DNA from 3 places in the Bradyrhizobium sp. CCBAU 051011 genome. Region 3 is predicted to be linked to each of the others. Evidence: predicted binding sites of a transcription regulator. Region 3 holds the regulator's gene; each other region holds the start of a gene.

Region 1 (6,841 bases), 4.5 Mb from region 3:
CTTCCGACCCGGCCGCTTCGTACTCCGATCCGCCGATTTCGCTTTGGGCTCAGCTCGCCTTCTTCACGAACGCGGGCTTGCCGACCTTCTTCTCGATCGCGCGCTTCAATTCCAGCGCGCGGGGGGAGAGGACGTCGGCCTTGGCCTTGATGAGGTACGCGTCCAGGCCGCCATTATGGTCGACGCTCTTGAGCGCGTTGGTCGACACGCGCAGGCGCACGTTGCGGCCGAGCGCGTCCGAGATGAAGGTGACGTTGGTCAGGTTCGGCAGGAAACGCCGCTTGGTCTTGATGTTCGAGTGGCTCACCTTGTGGCCCACCTGGGGGCCCTTGGCCGTCAGTTCGCAGCGCCGGGACATCTTGCAAAATCCTCTTCCATCCCCGCCTTTAGGCCAAGCCGCTTCTCGCGGGCGCCGCGGGGGTCCAAAATCGCGTCCATTTCCAGGAACCGCGGACGTATAGGGGGAGACGGCCACGGGGTCAAGGTTTTTGCCGCCCGCGCGGGGCGGAATGGGGCGGAATATAAGGGGTTCCAGCGGTTTAAGCCCTCCTTATAAAGGGCGCAATCCGCGCCGACATCATGGCTTTCGCGATTGAGACCCTCGGCCGCCGGAGGCGGCGCTTATACCGGGTCGTGTGAAGCGTGTTTTCGCGTAAACACGCGTTGTTTGCGGGATATTTTTGCCTAAATGAACAATAGCTTGCGCCGATCCCGGGACCTGCAGGAATTGACCAGCCGCAAAACCCCTTCATCCCTCACCAGGCTCACGCTCGGCCTGTGCGCCGCCGCGTCCCTCTGGCTGGCACCGCAGGCAGCTTTGGCGCAGGGCCGGCTGGATGCGCAATATGAGGCGACGCTGGCGGGCATTCCGGTCGGCAAGGGCACCTGGACCATCGAAATCGGCGACGACATGTATGCCGCCACCGCCCAGGGCGGCACCGCGGGGCTTCTGAAGGCGTTTTCCGGCGGCAGCGGTTCCGGCGCGAGCGTCGGCCGGATCCTCAACGGCGCGCTGGTCCCCAACTCCTATACCGCGACCACCACCACGCAGAAGAAATCCGAGACCATCCGGATTTCGCTGGCGAACGGCGGCGTGAAGGATTTTTCGATCGACCCGGCGCCGCCGGTCGATGCCGACCGCATTCCCGTTACCGAGGCGCACCGCAAGGGCGTGCTCGATCCCATGACCGGCTCGATGCTGCGCGTGCCGGGCAATGCCGAGGTGCTGAGCCCGGATTCCTGCCGCACTGGCACTGGGATTTTCGACGGAAGGCTGCGCTACGACCTCAAGCTCGACTACAAGCGCATGGAAACGGTGAAGGCCGACAAGGGCTATCACGGGCCGGCGCTGGTCTGCGCCATCTATTTCACGCCGGTCGCGGGCTACATCCCCGATCGCCCCGTGATCAAATATCTCGCCACCGAGCGAAAGATGGAGGTCACCCTCGTGCCGATCGTGGGAACCCGGATTTTGGTTCCCTTCCGCATGACCATCCCGACGCCGTTTGGCCTGGCGATGCTGGAGGCGACGTCGTTTGTCACGACCGCGACGCCGCCACGGGTAGCGAAGACGAATTGAAGCCTTTGAAGTCACCTCGCCCCGCTCTTTGCAGGGAGAGGTCGGATTGCGGAGCAATCCGGGTGAGGGGCTGTCTCCATAGCGGGACTCGCGGAGACAGCCCCTCACCCCGGCCCTCTCCCCGCGAAGGGCGGGGCGAGGGGGCGCAGCTCGGTCGCGGCGAAGTCGACGCAACCCGCATGAATCATGTTGACTCCTGACCACTTCTGATTCGACTCCGTGCCTTAAGAAATTGGTCCCGAAACCGTTGCTTGTGGAGCCCGCGTAAACTTGATCTAGTGCCGCCCCGGGCGTGTCAGCGCGAGATGTTGCGGTGAACGTATCGGGTCTCGGGAGGAGTCAGCGATTCGGACGCGATTCGTTCCAGACTCGTTCCAGAGCTTAAGCCGCGACCGCATCACCGTCGCAAAGTGAAACAGTTTCCCGTCATTGCGAGCGAAGCGAAGCAATCCATCGGGCCGCAAAGAAAGAATGGATTGCTTCGTCGCGTTGCTCCTCGCAATGACGGTTGAAGCGGCGGAATTTTTAAGAAACACCTGCACAGAATGGCTTTCTCTCCTTCCACGTTCGCAACCGAACGCGCGCCCGGCGCGGGCGTTACCGCCGTGCTCGGGCCGACCAATACCGGCAAGACGCATCTGGCGATCGAGCGGATGCTGGGGCATTCGTCCGGCGTGATCGGCCTGCCGCTGCGCCTGCTCGCGCGCGAGGTCTACAACAAGATCGCCGATCGCGCGGGCACTGAAAGCGTCGCGCTCGTCACCGGCGAGGAGAAGATCAAGCCGAAGAATCCGCGCTACTGGGTGTCGACGGTCGAAGCAATGCCCAGGGATCTCGACGTGAGTTTTCTCGCCGTCGATGAAATCCAGATCGCCGCCGATCTCGAGCGCGGCCATGTCTTCACCGACCGCATCCTGCATCGCCGCGGTCGCGACGAGACACTGCTGCTGGGTGCAGCGACGATGCGCCCGATCATCGAGCGGCTGCTGCCGGGCGCGTCCATCATCACGCGGCCAAGGCTCTCGCAGCTCGAATTCGCCGGCGACCGCAAGATCACGCGCCAGCCGCGGCGCACGGCAATCGTCGCGTTCTCGGCCGATGAAGTCTATGCGATCGCCGAGTTGATCCGCCGGCAGCACGGCGGCGCTGCCGTCGTATTGGGCTCGCTCTCGCCACGCACACGCAATGCGCAGGTGGCGATGTTCCAGAACGGCGACGTCGATTATCTCGTCGCCACCGACGCTGTCGGCATGGGGCTGAACCTCGACGTCGATCACGTTGCCTTCGCCTCCGACCGCAAATATGACGGCTATCAGTTCCGCAGGCTGACGCCCGCCGAGTTCGCGCAGATCGCCGGCCGCGCCGGGCGCGCCACCCGCAACGGCACCTTCGGCACCACGGGACGCTGCGCGCCGTTCGAGCCTGAACTGGTGAACGCGCTGCAGAACCACACCTTCGACAGCGTCAAAATGCTGCAGTGGCGGAATTCGAAGCTCGACTTCTCCTCGCTCGGCGCGCTGCAGGTGTCGCTGGCGCTGCCGCCGGGGCACGAGGTGTTGACCCGCGCGCCGATCGCCGAAGACCAGCGCGTGCTCGATCACGCCGCCCGCGACGGCGAGGTGAGGGACATGGCCCACGGTGCGGCTGCCGTGGAACGGCTGTGGGACGCCTGCGCGATCCCGGATTACCGCAAGATCGCGCCGGCTGCCCATGCCGAGCTCGTGACTACGCTTTATGCATTCCTGATGCGGAAAGGTCGGATACCGGACGCATGGTTCGCCGCCCAGGTCGACCAGGCCGACCGCGTCACCGGCGATATCGACACGCTGTCGGGCCGGATTGCGCAAATCCGCACCTGGACCTTCGTCGCCAACCGCCCGGACTGGCTGTATGACCCCGATCACTGGCAGGGGATCACCCGGGAGGTCGAAAATAAATTATCCGATGCGCTGCATGAACGTCTAACGGAGCGTTTCGTTGACCGGCGGACCAGTGTATTGATGCGCCGCCTGCGGGAGAACAGTGTTTTGAATACGGAAATTGGCAAGACCGGCGAAGTGATTGTGGAAGGCCACGCGATCGGCCGGCTCGATGGATTTACCTTTGCACCCGATGCGGCGGAAGCCGGCTCGGACGCCAAGGCGTTGCAGGCCGCGGCGCAACAGGTGCTGGCCAGCGAGATCGACGCGCGCGCCGGAAAACTCTCGGCAGCGCCCGACGATCAGTTCGTGCTGACCTCCGACGGCACCATCCGCTGGACCGGCGATGCCGTGGCAAAGCTCGTCGCCGCCGACGATGCGCTGCATCCGCGTATCCGCATCATTTCCGATGAGCGGCTGTCAGGCGCGCCGCGCGAAGCCGTGCAGGCGCGGCTCGATCTGTGGCTGAAGACGCATATCGAAAAGCTCTTGGGTCCGCTGTTCGGTCTCTCGAAGGCCGAGGACATCACCGGCATCGGGCGCGGCATCGCGTTCCAGCTCGTCGAAGCGCTCGGCGTGCTGGAGCGATCGAAGATTTCTTCGGAGATGAAGGATCTCGACCAGGCCTCGCGCGCGACCTTGCGCAAATACGGCGTGCGCTTCGGCGCCTATCACATCTACTTCCCCGCGTTGCTCAAGCCCGCGGCGCGCGCGCTGGCGTCGCTGCTGTGGGCCGAGAAGCAGGACAATGTCGACATGTCCGCGCTGTCGGGCGCGCAGCATCTGGCAAGCTCGGGCCGCACCTCGTTCCCCGTGGACAAGGCGCTGCCGCGCGATGCCTATCGCGTGCTCGGCTATCGCCAGTGCGGCGAGCGCGCGGTGCGCGTCGATATTCTGGAACGTCTCGCCGATCTCATTCGTCCTGCGCTGGCGTGGCGCGAGACGTCGCCCGGCGAAAAACCGGCCGGCGCGTTCGATGGCCGCGGCTTCGTGGTGACGCAGGCGATGACCTCGCTCACCGGTTCGGCCGGCGAGGATTTCGCCTCGATCCTGCGCGCGCTCGGCTACCGCATGGACAAGCGCCCGCCGTTGCCGCCGAAGCCCGCGCCGGAAGTCGTTGTCGAGACGGTTTCTGCAGAGACGCCGCCGGTCGAGGCGAGCGCTGAAGTAACGGCAGAGACGCTGGCGGAGGAAGTCGCGGCGGAAGTGCCTGTCATGAGCGAGCCGGTCATGAGCGAGCCGGTATCGTCGGCCTCGCTGCTGCCTGACGTGACGCCGTTCGCTGCGGAAGAGCCGGCGCCCGCCGAGGTAACGCCGGCGGAGGCTGCGATCCTGGATGCGCCGCCGGAACAGGAGACGGCCGAAGTCACCAGCGCCGCGGAAGCCGCTGCCGAGCCTTTGACCGCGAGCGAAGCGCCTGCTGAAGCCGAGGCACCGGCTGAAGCCGTTGAAGCCAAGTCTGAAACGGAAGCCGCGCCTGAGACTGAGGCCAAGCCTGAAACTGAAACCAAGGCTGAGGCAAAATCCGAGACGCCGGCCGAGCCGCAACTCGTCGAAGTCTGGCGGCCGGGCGGGCGTTCCGACGAGCGCCGTCCGCATCACGACCGCAACCGTCAGCGCCATCATCGCGAGGGCGCGCAGGCCGCCAGCGGCGAAGGCGGTGAGGGTGCGCAGCGCGAGCAGCGCCATCGCCGCGGACGTCGCCACAACGAATTCAGAAAGCCGCGCGAGGGCGCGCCGGCCGATGCTGCAGCGGCTCCGGCTGCAGAGGGCGCGCCGGCAACGGAGGCGCGTCAGGACCGTCCCTCCCGCGAGCGCTTTGAAGGCAAGGGCCGTGATCGCGAGGACCGCCGCGACAAGTTCGATCGCAACAAGGGCGAGCGCAAGGGTGGTCGCGACAAGGAACGCGGCGGCCGTGATTTCGGCGGACGCGACAAGGGCGGTCGCGACAAGCGCGACTCTGGTCCCTCGCACCGTCAATGGGCGACCAGCGCGAACCCGCGCGAGCGCGATCGCGTGGCCGATCCGAATTCGCCGTTCGCCAAGCTGGCGGCGCTGAAGGAACAGCTCGCCGGCCGAAAGGAATAGCCAAAGCGTTTTCGAGCGAAGTGGGCAGCGGTTCGCGGTCCAACAAAACGCGTCAAAAGGATAGACTTCGAGAGAGAAGTTGGAGCGGCAGCGTCTCGACAAATGGCTGTGGCACGCGCGGGTGGTGAAGGCCCGCACCTCCGCTGCCGCCCTCGTCGAAGCCGGTCACGTCCGTATCAACGGCGTGCGCGAAAAATCGCCGGGCCATTCGATAAAGGTCGGCGACGTCCTGACGATCGCACTGGATCACAGCGTGCGCGTCCTGAAAATCGTGGGATTTTCCGAGCGGCGTGGCGACGCCACGGTTGCGCGCGTGCTCTACGAGGATTTGCAGAACGCCAAACAATAACTATGTGAAGCGGGCCCGCAGGAGGCCTTAAAAACGGCTGCCAGCGGCGTGCTGCTTCACTTGCGGCAGCGCACCGCATGCGCTACGCAAACCCCGGAAAACTGATCCGTTTCGGAGCGTTGGATGACTTACGTCGTCACTGAAGCCTGCATTAAGTGCAAATATACCGACTGCGTTGAGGTCTGCCCCGTCGACTGCTTCTACGAGGGCGACAACATGCTGGTCATCCATCCCGACGAATGCATCGACTGTGGTGTCTGCGAACCCGAGTGCCCCGCCGACGCCATCAAGCCGGATACCGAGCCGGGCCTGGAGAAGTGGCTCGAGGTCAACACCGAGTACGCCAAGAGCTGGCCTAACATCACCCAGAAGAAGGAAGCGCCGCCGGACGCGAAAGAATTCGAAGGTGTCGAGGGCAAGTTCGAGAAATATTTTTCCAAGGAGCCCGGCTCCGGCGATTAAGCCTGTGGATAAGTTAAGGGCTCATTGGGCCTGATTCCGGCCCCAATCTGAACCGAACCAGCTTGTTGGATTTAACCCTGTTAGCGGACTTATGACGGGAACGGCCCCGTAAGGGCCCGGAACCCGGCGTAAATCATTGATTTTTGCGGAAAATGTGCTATATTGGGCACATTACAAGCCGATCCTGGCCATGCGTAACCTGTGGCCCCGGTGGGTGACCCGTAAAAATCGAACAGGGGCGTGGCAGTTCCGCGCGCAGGCTGTGTCACAGAAAACGCGTAAAAAGAGTGCTTCCAAGACCACGAAAAAAGCCGCTCCGGCCAGCCGCAGCGCAACCAAGGGCCGTGCCAAGGCGTCCGTAAAGGCTGCCAGGAAGGTTTCGGCCACAAAGTCCTCAAAGAACAAAAGAAGCGCGATGCCAGAAAAGACTGCCAAGACCGCCGC
Region 2 (6,841 bases), 3.0 Mb from region 3:
GGCCCCCGCCCGCCGGCAGCGCGGCTTCGGCTCAATCGCCCAGCGCGTCAGCCTGCACTGGCGGCGCGCGCAAGGGGGTGGCGGAGCGCCGAAAAAATTTGAAGGCCGGTGGGTGCGTGTTGTTGCCAGTTAGGGAGTTAGCTCTGATTGGATTCCGGCAGCTGCGATCTCGAGCGCCTTAGCTTCGGCACTCATCCAAGCTCGCAACCGACCAACGTCCTGGTTTGCGCCGTAGCGTTCGAATCTAACGGCCCACCACAATCCCTTTCCGTGACCGATCGCGAATAGTTCATTGTAGAGCTTCGGATTTTTAGTTGCCCATGCAGGATCTATCTCGCGTAGGTCCTCCGCAGAATTCGCAATTTCGCGATCGATGCGTCTGAGCTCCTGATCGACTAACATTTGATCGTGGGGCGACAATTCACTCATCGTTGCGGGCTTGCCCTGCAAGTACTCCGCAAAAATGCGCTTCATTGCAGCGATACGAATCATCCGCGCGCCTATTAGAGCAGCACTGGCTTTGCGCTTTTCCCGCGTCTCTAGATCGCCCCTTTTGATCATGAAAATTACGAGATCTTTTATCGCTGTGGCTATTTCACCCAAGCTCAATTCTGCGGCCTTCAGAACGGTTGGTATCGGAGATAGGAGAGATAGGACCAAGAAAATCGAGGTCCGCCGACTAAGAGTTGTCATCATAGCGCGCTCCGATTTTAGCGAGAGTATTTGCGTCGCCGCGCTTGTTTGCAAATAACCCCGTAGCATCATCCTAAAAACAGTCGGGTTGCGGGTAATTGTCCTCGGTCTTGGGTCCTGGCAACACGGACGGAGTCGTTGCTTCAGGGCATAGACGGATTGACGAAACCTCGGTGTGTCGAGGGAGGCAGCCGATATGTGGCAGGCGCTCGGCTCAATCGCCGGACCTGACAAGCTACTTTTGCCAACTATTGCCTGCAGAGCGGCTCGCGTTGTGCAAGCGGTCGGATGTCCGGGGTGGGTGAACTCAGAAGTGTGAGTGCGCAACTGGGAAGTCCGCTTTGCCCTCAACAATGGGCATCGTCAGCCAGACCTGTCAGGTCCGAAAAGTGCCAACAGCAGACCCCGCGCGGTTGGCCGCCACATAAGAAATTGGCGCACAATCGCAACAAATAGGCGTTCAAATACAAGATAGATCCGATCAATCGCTAAGGCATTGTCGCCGAAGTATCGAATGACTGCGGCCTTCTCAGCTAAGGACCATAGCCCCATATGGATCGGTACGATTTCCTTGTCCTGGCTTCATTCGCTTCGGTTTTCGGCCTGAGCATCGCCGTCATATGGCTGATCGTTTGGTGATGACGATCAGCCTGCCGAGCCACATCACGTCGCGTTCTTGTGACACAAGACCGCCTCAGTTGGCTATGACTGCCAGCAAACCCTAGCCACCTCGCCCTCCCTTCGGCGTGTTCGTAGATTGGGGAGAAGCAACGGCTAAACGAAATTGCCGCGGCGTCATACCGGTCCAACGCTTGAACGCGTGGTTGAAAGAGCTGACCTCGCGATATCCCAGTAGCCATGCAATTTCGGAGACCGGCAGATCGCGCTCGGCAAGGTAGCTCTTTGCAAGAACTGCTCTTGTCTCCTCCAATAATTCGGCAAATGCCACACCCTCTTCGCGGAGCTTGCGTGACAGCGTTCGCGTGCTCATGGCTAGCCGTTTGGCGACGTTCGATATACTTGCTCTGGCGTGTGGAAGCAGCTGCGGCAGAACTCCCTCCACGGCCGATCGAAGAGCCCCGCGCTCCTTCGGATGGTCGGCGAGTGCTGCCTCTGCGTATCGCCGCAGCAGATCGTTCAAATAGTTGTCACGGCCAACAATGGGGAGGGATGCCACTGGCGCTGCGAAAATGATCTCATCCCTGTCTGCGCAAAATTCAACATCGCACCCAAAAAAGCTCTTGAATTCCGCAGGCGTCTCATCACGCCGATGTCTGATCCTCAAATGGCGCAGCGCCAGCCTAGTGGCTGTCACTTGCCGGCAAATCCGCACCATCGTCACCAGCCAGAACTCGATCTGGTGCCGGTCTGACTTCCTGTCGATATCGACATAGTCGAGTGCAATCGAGACCGTTCGGTCATCCTGTCCCACCTGAAGGCGGACTCCTTCATTCATGACCGTGCAATATCGCTTCGCGTTCAGCAGAGCGTCGGGAAATCGTTCCGATGATGCGATCACATAGTAAACCAACCCGATCTCGCGGAGATCGAAACTGCGGGCCAGGTGAAATCCGAGGAGTCCATCCTGAAGTTCTTCGGATGCCAACTCCAGGATCCTGATTTGCTTGGGGACCTCAAGTCGTATGGCGTCATCATAGACCTGCTCGGGCCTTGCCCTTGCCTTTGCGATAACGGCCGCAGGGTCCTTACCAAGTTCGCGCAGCCGCGCGCATGCGAGCCGTGCGATAGCTCCGGTGGCACTTGGTATCGAGTAAAGCCTCGCGCTTTGGCTGGAGGGCATGAAATCGCCGATTTGGGTCTATTCGTGGTGCCTTGCGGCTCTAAGATCAAATGATTGGCCCGTCGAAGCGCCGTTCCGCGCGCTCGTCCGCCACAGAGCCCGTTAACCGCGCCGCGAGCGACAATGCTCAGATGCCAGCAATTATTGCAATGAGCTCTCGCCGACGCATCAGTCCATGCCCCTGCTATGTATCACACTGGAGCGCAGAGCCTTTACGGGAGACATCCAAGAGATCGAATGTCCGCTCCTGGCAAGAACTTTCTGACGTTTTGCAGCATTGGTCGGGTGCGGTCACTACAACCACCCGATAATTGACGACGACTCCGCTAGAAAACGCAGTTATTCTCTGGCGGTTTTTCTTTACCTATTCCCGCTCAGACATTTGCTTTTTTAGATCATCAATAAAATGCTGCGCGCCTTCCTGCGTGAGCAACTCACCTGATTTATCGAGCACGTTCGCTTTTTGGCAGAGACTTTTCAATTCGTCCCGCTGCGCCTCGGTCATCATCGGCTCTTCCATGACACTCTCCTATTTGACGTCAGCCTTTTCGCGCATCTCGTCGATCAACTTCGATGCTTCGGCTTTCGTTAGATTGTCGTCGTAAAGCTCGGGGGGGCCGGCCTGCTCGCACAGGGTTTTCAGATACGACGCCTGTGCGCCAGTCATCGGGTGATCGCCGGAGACCCACTCGTCGGGATCTTTCTTCGTGTTGTCGGTCGGTTCCGTCTTTGAATTACTCATGGTGACGCCTCGTTGTTGAAGCGGCTAACGCATCTGTTCGCTAGATGTTCCTGCGGCTTACGGGCGTATGATGGAGGCGGCCCGCCGCACATTATCGACGCCATTGTTCGTGAGACGGCTGTGCAGCGAGCGGAGGAGTTGATCCAGAACCGGCGGCAACGACGCCGCTATCACTGAATTAGAACGCGCCGATCTCAACAATTCATGACGCCCGCTCGAACCTTCGCGGGCTCGCTCAGCACACATCTGCATATGCTCAACTGAACAATCAGAATTGGAAGCTATATCATGTCTCCTGAAACCAAGGCACTTCTCAAGACAACTTGGGCCATGGTCGTCTCGATTGGCGATCCCGCAGCCACTCTGTTTTACGACAGACTTTTCACACTCGATCCATCGCTGCGTCGACTGTTCCAAAACGCGGACATGAAGGAACAGCGTCGAAAGCTGGTGCAAGCTTTGGCCGCCGTCATTAACGGTGTCGATAACCTCCCGTCATTAGTGCCGACGCTGGAGGCGCTTGGCAGAAATCACGTTCGATATGGAGTAAGAGATCAGCACTACGATATTGTTGGCGCAGCATTGCTCTGGACCCTGGAGCAGGGCCTGAAAGAGGCTTGGACACCCGCAGCGAAGTCCGCATGGGCCGCTGCTTACGGCACCGTAGCAGAGGTCATGCGCAACGCGGCGGCTAGTGAGTTGGAACGGGCTGCGCATGCATAGCTGCAAATACTTGAAAAGGAAAAACAAGAGCCGGCGGACGCCCCTGCCAAAAATATGGTCTAAAGTGCTGGCCCGCGAAGTATTGCCGATGCGACAGGTCAATGATCTTTAATGAGCGGCACCGCGCCACCTTGATCATTGAATAGCAGACGTCGGCTGATCACTTGCTGAGCGTTTCCGAGAGCATCGCTTTTAAAAGCGTCTTGAAGGAGACACTCGCGCTCGCCCTTCAACAGCTTTTGATACAGGCCAACGTGATCATGGGCCATTCGTTGAGCCGAAAAACGCCGCTCAAACTCGTGCCGGATTCTCCGTCGGTCCAAAGTCAAAAGATGGGGTAATCTCTTGATGGCCTCGTCCATCGACTGGACCACGACACCTGTCTTGCCGTCCTCGATGATTTCACACACCGAGCCTCGATTGAAAGCGAGAACCGGCGTTCCGCATGCCATAGCCTCTATCATTACCAAGCCAAATGGCTCCGGCCAATCAATCGGAAATAGCAAACCGGAGGCCTGACTCAGAAATTCCGCTTTCTGATGCTCGTTGATTTCTCCAATGAATTCGATGCCCGGTTTATCCAGCAATGGAGCGATTCGTTCGCGAAAGTATTGTTCGTCCACCCGATCGATCTTCGCCGCTATTTTAAGTGGAATACCGGCAGATCGTGCGATCTGAATGGCGGTTTCTGGACCCTTCTCCGGTGCAATGCGACCAAGAAACGCAAGATAACCGCCCTGAGGACGCAGGGTCAGCTTAAGATCCGTTCCAGGGAGCCCGTGGTAAATCGTTGCCGCGAAGTTTGCGTTTGAAATTGGGATTCGCTGGCTCTCGGAAATTGAGATCAAACGCATTTCATCAAAACCAATGTAAATCGGCTTGTTATCAGGGAGATCCTGCCGGCCGTGAAGAGTGGTCAGAACGCGCGAGGACATGTCCCGGAAAAGTGGAAAGTGCAAATAGTCTATATGGAAATGAAGAATATCGAATTGGTGTGACTGACGCCGCACCCGGTCGAGCATGAGCATGTAGTACGGAATGACATCATATACTTTGGGGTCCAGCCGCAGAGCGGTCGGAACGCAGCTCACCAATTTTGCTGAAGTTACGGAGTCACCGCTGGCGAATAACGTAACGTCATGACCTAACTTGACCAACTCTTCCGTAAGGTAAGAAACGATCCGCTCAGTCCCACCGTAGAGCTTTGGGGGCACGCTCTCCATCAGGGGGGCAATCTGAGCGATCCTCATCTCCTTCTCACCCATGCACTAAAATTGGTGTGTCTAGCGAGGGACCCAACATTCAATGTTGCTTTATGTTCCTAATTGTCAATGTGCTTTATGTTCCTAATTGGCGAGCGTGTTCGGCATCCACTTTCAGGAGCAATCCTTCGTAAATCGAAACTGGCCCTCACCTCTTCCCCCTCGCGGTCGGCGAATGAAGATAGAAGAACGCGCCCAGACGATCTTTTATCAGGAAATGAGACTGCGATAGGCTCAGATCCCATGTTGAGCGCAATTAACACTCGCTCGGCCCGCAGCTCACGACAGAACAGCAGAAGTTCGCCGCTGGCCATCAGGGGCTTATACGAGCCCTCTGCAAGAGCAACGTGATTGCGCCGGAAATCGATCAGCCGACGATATAGCCAATAGAGCGAACCCTTATCCTTTCGGTAACTGTTCACATTTTCATCACGAAAGTTGGCAGCTATTGGCAGCCAGGGGTCAACGTCCGAAAACCCGGCCCACTTGGTGCCATCCCATTGCATCGGGGTGCGGCATCCGTCGCGACCAATACCGATGCCTGGAACGTTCCTTTCGAACGGGTCCCGAATCTGTTCGGGCAGAATAGCCGCCTGCTTCATGCCAATCTCCTCACCATAGTAGAGCGTCGGTGTTCCCCGCAATGTCATCAAAAGCATTGCGGCGACGCGGGCCTGGTCGGGCCCGATTCGAGTTGCGAGGCGCGGACGGTCGTGATTGCCCATCAGCCGTGAGCAATTCAGAACGGTGATGACTCTCGCCAGCCAGGGAGCGATGAACACGAGCCAGATCGCGAAGTCGGTAGGGCTGGAGCGAATGGCCGTGGCACGGATCAGGCGGGACCCTGTAAAGGCGAGCAGCAACTTCTCACTTGGGGCCTGTAATGTCCTGCGGGTTCGCGCTGGCCAACAAGGGCATGACACCCACGCTCTGCAAGCCTATCTCGGCCACAAGGACGTTCAGCATACCGTGAGGTACACCCAGTTATCGCCGACAAGGTTCAAGGACTTTTGGAGGGGCTAACGGCCTTCAAGCGCTCTGATAGCGCTTTCTTTGGAGCATTCATAAACCTCGTCCGCTTCCTGCGTCCTTCCGTCCCAGAAGTAGGTCAGACACGTTGGGCGGCAGGGAGCGATTGGCAAGTTGCTGTCTATCCAATCCGCTGAACACAATTGGTGTCCCGGGGAAAGTCAGATCACCATTGGCCAACAAGAAATCAAACGCGGGGGCCATGACGGCGATTGCCACGTCGATCTTCTTGTCCGCATATTTGGCGTGGAGGAAATCCCGCAGGAGCGTCCGGTAAGAGCTTGAGCTAAATCGCGACAAATCCATCGCTTCGTGATAGACCTCAATCGGCTCGTTGGAATTGGACCGAAGGGTTCGGACTAATTCGGCCTCTAGTAGCGACAGGCCGGGCAATTCCACCCGTTCGTCGAAAAGGAGAACGATATGCCGTGTTGCGGCCGACACCGGCAGGCAGCCAGATATCAACATGGCCAGGCCCGTGCATGCGAAGATAAAGGCGGAGCGCGGTTTCATGGGGCGGGCCGCATGGTTTGCCTGTCCTGTTCCAAATGGACAAGCATCGATAATATCACTCGGCTTAATATTCAAACA
Region 3 (6,841 bases):
CTCGCTGTGGGCGATCGCGCTCGGCGCCACCGGCTGCCACGCGTCCCAATCCTCGATATCGGGCGTCCGCTGCAGCGGGCGGTCGCCCGCCCACGGCCGGCTCGCGCGCGCCTTGCGGCCGGAATGGCCGAGCTGAATGCCGGCGACTGCGTTCTGCTGCTTGATGAATTGGACGAGGCGGCCGAGCGGCGCGACGAACTTGTCGTCCCAGATGCCGAGATCGCCGACGGTGCCGCAGCCGCGCCGCTCGACCTTGGTCGATTCCACGACGACGAGACCGGCCCCGCCGGCGGCAAACTTGCCGGCATTCATCAGATGCCAGTCGGTCGGAAAGCCCTTCTCGGCCGAATATTGATGCATCGGCGGCACCACGATGCGGTTCTTTAAGCTGACGCCGCGGATCGTTATCGGGGAAAACAGCAGCGTTTCCGTCATGCCTGCCTGCCTCGCGGACATCATTGTCCCGGCACGGCGCCGGGATGTGTCTTCTACTTTGCGCTGGTGCCGGTTTTGGTATCGGCGGATTTGGCCTTCGGTTTCGCTGCCGCCTTGTCGGCCTTTGGTGCGCTGTTGTCGCCGCGCATCGTTCCCCAGGGATCGCTGCCCTTCTGTTGTTCCGGGATATTGCCGAGCGACCGCTTGTAGGCCCGCTCGGCGTCCTTCTCGGCCGCGATCTCCGCCCCCGTCTTGGGCTTGTCCTCCTCGCCATATCTGGCGGGGCCTTTTTGGGCCGCAGCCGGTCCGGCGAGCAACGCGATCGCAGCCGCAGCGCCCAAAATTCTACCCAGGATTTTCATGCCACCACTCCCTGTTTGACCCCACGCTTAGCACAGCTCGCGCAGCGGCTTAAGCGCCGGATTACGCTTGGACGCAAATCGCCGTGGCCGTTGCCGAGGCCGGTCCAGTTTTGTAAACGACTGCCATGAATTTGCCGCCAGCGCCCCATTCCGTCGACGCCTTGCTGTTCGACCTCGGCCGTGTCGTGCTCGATATCAGCTTTGATCAGGTAATGACCTGCTGGGCGGGGCATGCGGGCTGCGCGCCTGCAGACCTTACCAGCCGCTTTGTCGTCAACGACAGTTTCAAGCATCACGAGACCGGCCGGATCGACGACGCCGCGTTCTTTGCGAACCTGCGGCAATCGCTCGGCATCGGCATTACAGACGCCCAGTTCCTCGAAGGCTGGAACGCGATCTTCACCGGCGAGATGCCGGGCATCGCACCGCTGTTGGCCGGCGCGGCCAAGCGCCTGCCGCTTTATGCATTTTCCAACACCAATCCGGCTCATGTCGCGCATTTTTCGCAGGCCTATGCCGGCGTGCTCGGCCATTTCCGCGAGATCTTCCTGTCCTCCAGCATCGGTTTGCGCAAACCCGACGCGGAGGCCTATGATCACGTGATAAAGGCGATCGGCGTGCCGGCGTCGCGGATTCTGTTCTTCGACGACTCGGCCGCCAATATCGAAGGTGCGCGGGCGCGCGGCCTTTCTGCCATCCACGTGACATCGACGGATGACGTGGCTAGGGCACTGACTGCGCTTGGAATCTAGCGCTGGAATTTGACGGAGGTCTGCCCGTGGCCTTGATGCCTGTCGCCGATGCGCTTGCTGCGATCCTTGCCGGCGCTGAAGCGCTGCCCGAAGAAATGGTGGCCCTCGATGCCGCCCATCATCGCATCCTCGCGCGCGACGTCGCCGCGCGGCGGACGCAGCCGCCGCTGGCGATGTCGGCAATGGACGGCTATGCGGTGCGTGCGGCCGATGCCGCCGACGCCAGCGCGCGGCTGAAGGTGATCGGCGAGGTCGCCGCCGGCCGGCCGTTCGAGCGCAAGGTCGGCCAGGGCGAGGCGGTACGGATCTTCACCGGTGGCGTGATCCCCGACGGCGCCGACGCCGTCATCATCCAGGAAGACACGGCAGCCGACGGCGATCATATCACCATCTCGGAAGCCGCCGTTCGGGGACGGCACATCCGTGCCGCCGGCGTCGACTTCCGCGAGGGTGACGTCCTGCTCAAACGCGGGCGCCGTCTCGGCGACCGCGACCTGTCGCTCGCCGCCGGCATGAACTATCCGGAGCTAGCGGTGCACCGCCGCCCGAAGGTCGCTGTGCTCGCGACCGGCGACGAGCTGGTGATGCCGGGGGCAAGCCCCGGTCCTGGCCAGATCGTCTATTCCAACGGCTATGGCCTGCGGGCGCTGGCGCGGGCCGAGGGGGCCGACGTCATCGATCTCGGCATCGCCGCCGACACTGTCGCCGCGACCACGCAAGGCATCCGCCGCGCCCGCGAGGCTGACGCAGACATCCTGATCACCATGGGCGGCGCCTCGGTCGGGGACCACGACCTCGTCAAGCGCTCGCTGGAGGCCGAGGGCGTCGCCATGGCGTTCTGGCGGATCGCCATGCGGCCGGGCAAGCCGATGATGCACGGGCGGCTCGGCGCGATGCGGGTGATCGGCCTGCCCGGCAATCCCGTCTCCTCCTATGTCTGCGGCTTCCTGTTTCTGGTGCCGCTGATTCGCGCATTGTCGGGCCGCGACCACGTTCATCACGTCAGAGAAAGCGCCCTGCTCGGCCGCGACCTCGCCGCCAACGACCAGCGCGAGGACTATCTGCGCGCACGCCTCGAAGCGCGCGAAGACGGCACGCTGGTCGCCGTGCCGGTGAACCATCAGGACTCGTCGCTATTGGGGAATCTCGCTGCGGCACAGGCATTAGTGATACGTCCGCCGTTCGCGCCGGCGGCCGCCAAGGGGGCGCCTTGCGAGCTGCTGCGGCTGCCGGAATGACGCCTCAAGACGCGTCTTGGACAGAAACCCTGACGCGTTCACCTGAAATTAAGTGGTTGCGGAACACATATCGAACATATAGTGTCCGTTCATGATTTGTTTCGACTGCTGGTGTCTCTGCCTGGGAGTTTGGGGACTCCCGCCATCCGAGCGCTGAAGATTCGAAACGACGACGCCAACCGGGGGATTGCTCGCGATGCTTACGCGCAAACAGTACGAACTTCTGCGTTTCATCAATGAACGGCTGAAAGAGGCTGGCGTACCGCCCTCCTTCGACGAGATGAAGGACGCGCTCGACCTGCGCTCGAAATCCGGAATCCACCGCCTCATTACGGCGCTGGAGGAGCGCGGCTTTATCCGCCGGCTGCCCAACCGCGCCCGCGCTATTGAAGTCATCAAGCTGCCGGAGTTGGCGGCTGCCGGCAACGGCCGCCGTGGCTTCACGCCGAGCGTCATTGAAGGCACGCTCGGCAAGCGCACGGTGAGCCTGCCCGCCGCCGAGGATGACGGCAATCGCCCGGTCGCGGTGCCCGTGATGGGCCGGATCGCCGCCGGTACGCCGATCGAGGCGCTGCAGACTCGCAGCCACACCATCAGCGTGCCGCCCGACATGCTCGGCTCCGGCGAGCACTACGCGCTCGAAGTACGCGGCGATTCCATGGTCGAGGCCGGCATCCTCGACGGCGACATGGCGCTGATCCAGCGCAACGAGACCGCCGACACCGGCGACATCGTGGTGGCGCTGATCGACGAGGAGGAAGCTACGCTAAAACGCTTCCGCCGCCGCGGCGCCTCGATCGCGCTGGAGCCCGCCAACGCCGCCTATGAAGTCCGCATCCTGCCGCCGAACCGGGTCCGGATTCAGGGCAAGCTGATCGGCCTTTACCGCAAATACTGACCGGTGTGCCGTCCGAGGACATGACGGAAAAGAACCCCGGCCCTTCGCCGGGGTTTTTTGTTGAACGATTGGAACCAAGGCACGTTAGCGCGTTTGTGAATGTGGCGCAGCGCGCCAGTCGCAGAATTGCCCAGAAAAAAGAAAAGGCTCTGCGCCATGTCCACTCTGATAGGGGCCTGTGCCTCCTTGAAGACACGGGTCAGCTATCTCAAATGAGGGAGCCATCCGATGTGTGACTATAGCCTGCATGCTGTGGCTACCCGGCCTGCCCAGGTCGGCGAGACGCTGATCACCACGACGTTCCGCGGTACATCGACCCGCGGCTTTGCGTCGGAACGCGAGCCAGCAGTGGCGGTCTGCATGCTTCCCGGCACCGAACTGGCGTTCGCCGAGGACGTCAAATACGACAACCGCTGGATCTGGACGCGAACCACCGACTGGCGGGTCGGCAAATTCAATCAGATCGAACCCGAAGTCGCCGACCGTCATCATGACGCGATCGAATTTCCTGATGGAAGCCATGTGCTGGTGACGCAGCTTTGCGAAGGCCAGCGCGCAACCGTGCTGCAATTGCCGGTGGTTCAGACCGGTGGCGAGCGCGCACCGAAGGTGACGGAAGCACGTCCGGCCGCTTCGATCGTGACCGGATAGACGCCACGTGGATGCGATCCGCCGGTCCAGGCCGGCGGATCATGGTGATGCGTTTTTCAAAATTCGGCACCGAGGGGGCAACCGGTGGTCAACAAAGTCACATGGCAAAGGGCTGGACGCGTCACCGAGCCCGGACGTTACATGTTCAGATATGGCTGGCTCACCATCACGGCCGAAGACCTCGCGATCTGGCAGCAATTCCCCGAAGCGTCTTTCACGCTGGTCAACCTGCCGTCATCCCCCGACGCGCCGGAGGAATTCCACCTCGGCGCGTTCGAGATACCGGCCCATCCGTCCAGTCCCCCGATCGACGAGCATTGAAATCCGCCTACTCTTCCGCCTGAAGGTCCGCCTCGGCTGGCGTCGCATCGACGGCGCGAGGCGGCACGACGCGCGGGGCCAGAACGTTGGCGTCGACCTCTCCCGCGTCGGCAACGGCCGGCCACCAGGGGCGGTCGCTCCCTCGCGGCTTCACCGCCTCGACGACAAATCCCTCGCGGCCTCGTCGCAGCGTCATGGCGCCCTGCCGCCGCAGCCGCTCGGCATCGATCACGGAAGCCGCGCAGGAAGCGGGCGCCTGCCGCAGGGTCACAATGAGCGCCGCGCGCTCGCAATCGTCCGCCAGCGCCTCGGGCCTGAACGCCTGCGCGACCAGGCCGCCGCCGGCGGACGGCATCACGCAGCCGAAATCGTCGCAGGAGACGCCTGACGTGAGCGATGCATCGGTTGCCGTGCGCGCGTCGGCATCCGCCGCCAGCCACTCCTTCAGCAGGAAGACGTCCCGGGACCCCTTGGCCGCGTGCATCAGATGCAGCCTCCCATCCTGGCCGCGGACGCCGACATGGCGGCCGTCGGCGGAGATCAGGATATCCGGCTGCGGCGCCCTCGCCGCCCACAATGCCGCCGCCAGCACCAGCGCCGCGCCCGACCAGCGCAGCGGCGTGCGCAACAGGCCGAGCAGGATGATGCCGAGGCTCGCCGCGATCAGCGGCCCGATGCCGATCGCCGGCACCCGGCCGACCGCGCCGGGCAGCGCTGCGACCCATTGCGCCACAGCGATCATCCAGTCGATGCCGACGCCCATGATCGCCCAGAACGGGCGATCGAACCCGAATGGCATCGCGACGAGGCCGAGCAGCCCCGCCGGCATCACCAGCGCCGACACCACCGGCATCGCCGCGAGATTGGCGAGCACGCCATAGGGCGTGACCCGGTGGAAGTGGAAGGCGGCGTAGGGCGTGGTCGCGAGCCCCGCCACCAGCGAGGCCGGCAACAGCATGGTGATCTCGCGGCCGCCCCACAGCGCCGCGCGGGCGGTTGCGGTATGATCGGCGGTCGCGAACAGGCGCGGCATGCCGATCTGCACCAGCGCCACCAGCCCGAGCGTCGCCGCAAACGACATCTGGAAACTCGGATGCACCAGCGCTTCCGGCGCGACCGTCAGCACGATCAGGGCGGCGACCGCCAGCGTGCGAAACGTAATCGCGCGGCGATCGACCATGACGGCGATGAGCACCACCGCCGTCATGAAGAACGAGCGCTGCGTCGCGACCTCGGCGCCGGATAGCAACAGATAGAACGCGGCGGCGACGAGCGCGGCCGCCGCCGACCATTTCTTGATGGCGTAACCGACCGTGAGCGCAGGGAACAGGGCGAGCAGCGCCCGCACCGCAAAGAACACGACGCCGGCGACAACGGCCATGTGGTAGCCGGAGATCGACAGCACGTGGCCGAGGCCGGAGATGAACATCGCATCGTTCACCGGCGGTGAGATCGCATCGCGCCGCCCGGTCAACAACGCGGTGGCAATGGCGCGCTGGTCGCCTTCCAGCGTGGTCCTGATCCGCGCATCGATGGTGTCGCGCAGGCCCTGCATGAACGCCGAATAGCGCAGGCGCAGCCCGCCGGCTTCCGGCGGCTCGGCGGTCTTGATCGCGCCCATCACGAAGCCGGAGGCGCCGATGCCGGCGAAAAACATGTCGCGGCTGAAATCGTAGCTGCCCGGCCGCACCGGCGAAAGCGGCGGCAACAGCCGCGCCTTCAGCTCGACAAAGCTGCCGACCGGCGGCGCCGTCCCCTTCTTCACCGACAGCCGCACGCGCTCGAGTCTTGTTTGGCCCCGCGCGCTTTCCATAGTGACCACGCGAAGCACAAAACGGTCGGTGCGCTCGCGGATGTCGCGGGTCTCGACGAAACCGGTCAGCGAGACCGAAAACATCGGCCGCGCCAGCACGCCATGCGCGACCCGCGCGGTCTTCCAGGTCGCGATCGCAAAGCCCGCCGCAACGGCTGCGACCATGACCGCGAGCGGAAAGAATTTTTGCCGCCGCAACAGCACCGCCGCCGCGCACAGGGCGATCGCCACGACGGCAGCCGCCGATAGCGCCGGCTCATGATCGGCGGCGAAGTAGAATGCGATCCCGGTGCCGAACGCCACCGGCACCCAGGGCAGCAACCGCCCGGCACCGGCTTCCGCGCGCGCCCAGGCGCGCAGGGCCTCGATCA

Evidence for each region. The regulator LexA, encoded in region 3, represses DNA repair genes until DNA is damaged. The targets are predictions, from matches to a motif close to TGTTCNNNNTGTGTTCNG.
Region 1: ACH79_RS12595 (helicase-related protein) is a predicted target of LexA. The motif match lies at 1,939-1,956, and genes of this name have one in related genera.
Region 2: ACH79_RS19925 (DUF3072 domain-containing protein) is a predicted target of LexA. The motif match lies at 3,271-3,288, and genes of this name have one in related genera.

The regions. Positions count from the first base shown of each region.
Region 1 is NZ_CP022222.1:2,656,337-2,663,177, forward strand. It holds gene rpmB (50S ribosomal protein L28) at 50-358, opposite strand; gene ACH79_RS12590 (DUF3108 domain-containing protein) at 689-1,579, shown strand; gene ACH79_RS12595 (helicase-related protein) at 2,125-5,586, shown strand; gene ACH79_RS12600 (RNA-binding S4 domain-containing protein) at 5,666-5,935, shown strand; gene fdxA (ferredoxin FdxA) at 6,059-6,397, shown strand; gene ACH79_RS12610 (CarD family transcriptional regulator) at 6,813-6,841, shown strand, end outside.
Region 2 is NZ_CP022222.1:4,204,727-4,211,567, reverse strand. It holds gene ACH79_RS19940 (hypothetical protein) at 130-603, opposite strand; gene ACH79_RS19935 (AraC family transcriptional regulator) at 1,415-2,494, opposite strand; gene ACH79_RS19930 (DUF3072 domain-containing protein) at 2,859-3,014, opposite strand; gene ACH79_RS19925 (DUF3072 domain-containing protein) at 3,024-3,236, opposite strand; gene ACH79_RS19920 (globin family protein) at 3,525-3,959, shown strand; gene ACH79_RS19915 (glycosyltransferase family 4 protein) at 4,058-5,209, opposite strand; gene ACH79_RS19910 (alpha-amylase family glycosyl hydrolase) at 5,281-6,084, opposite strand; gene ACH79_RS45150 (hypothetical protein) at 5,972-6,244, shown strand; gene ACH79_RS19900 (hypothetical protein) at 6,284-6,763, opposite strand.
Region 3 is NZ_CP022222.1:7,202,963-7,209,803, forward strand. It holds gene ACH79_RS33955 (NADH:flavin oxidoreductase/NADH oxidase) at 1-435, opposite strand, end outside; gene ACH79_RS33960 (hypothetical protein) at 489-797, opposite strand; gene ACH79_RS33965 (HAD family phosphatase) at 923-1,549, shown strand; gene glp (gephyrin-like molybdotransferase Glp) at 1,576-2,787, shown strand; gene lexA (transcriptional repressor LexA) at 2,984-3,685, shown strand; gene ACH79_RS33980 (hypothetical protein) at 3,914-4,336, shown strand; gene ACH79_RS33985 (hypothetical protein) at 4,421-4,657, shown strand; gene ACH79_RS33990 (ComEC/Rec2 family competence protein) at 4,665-6,841, opposite strand, start outside.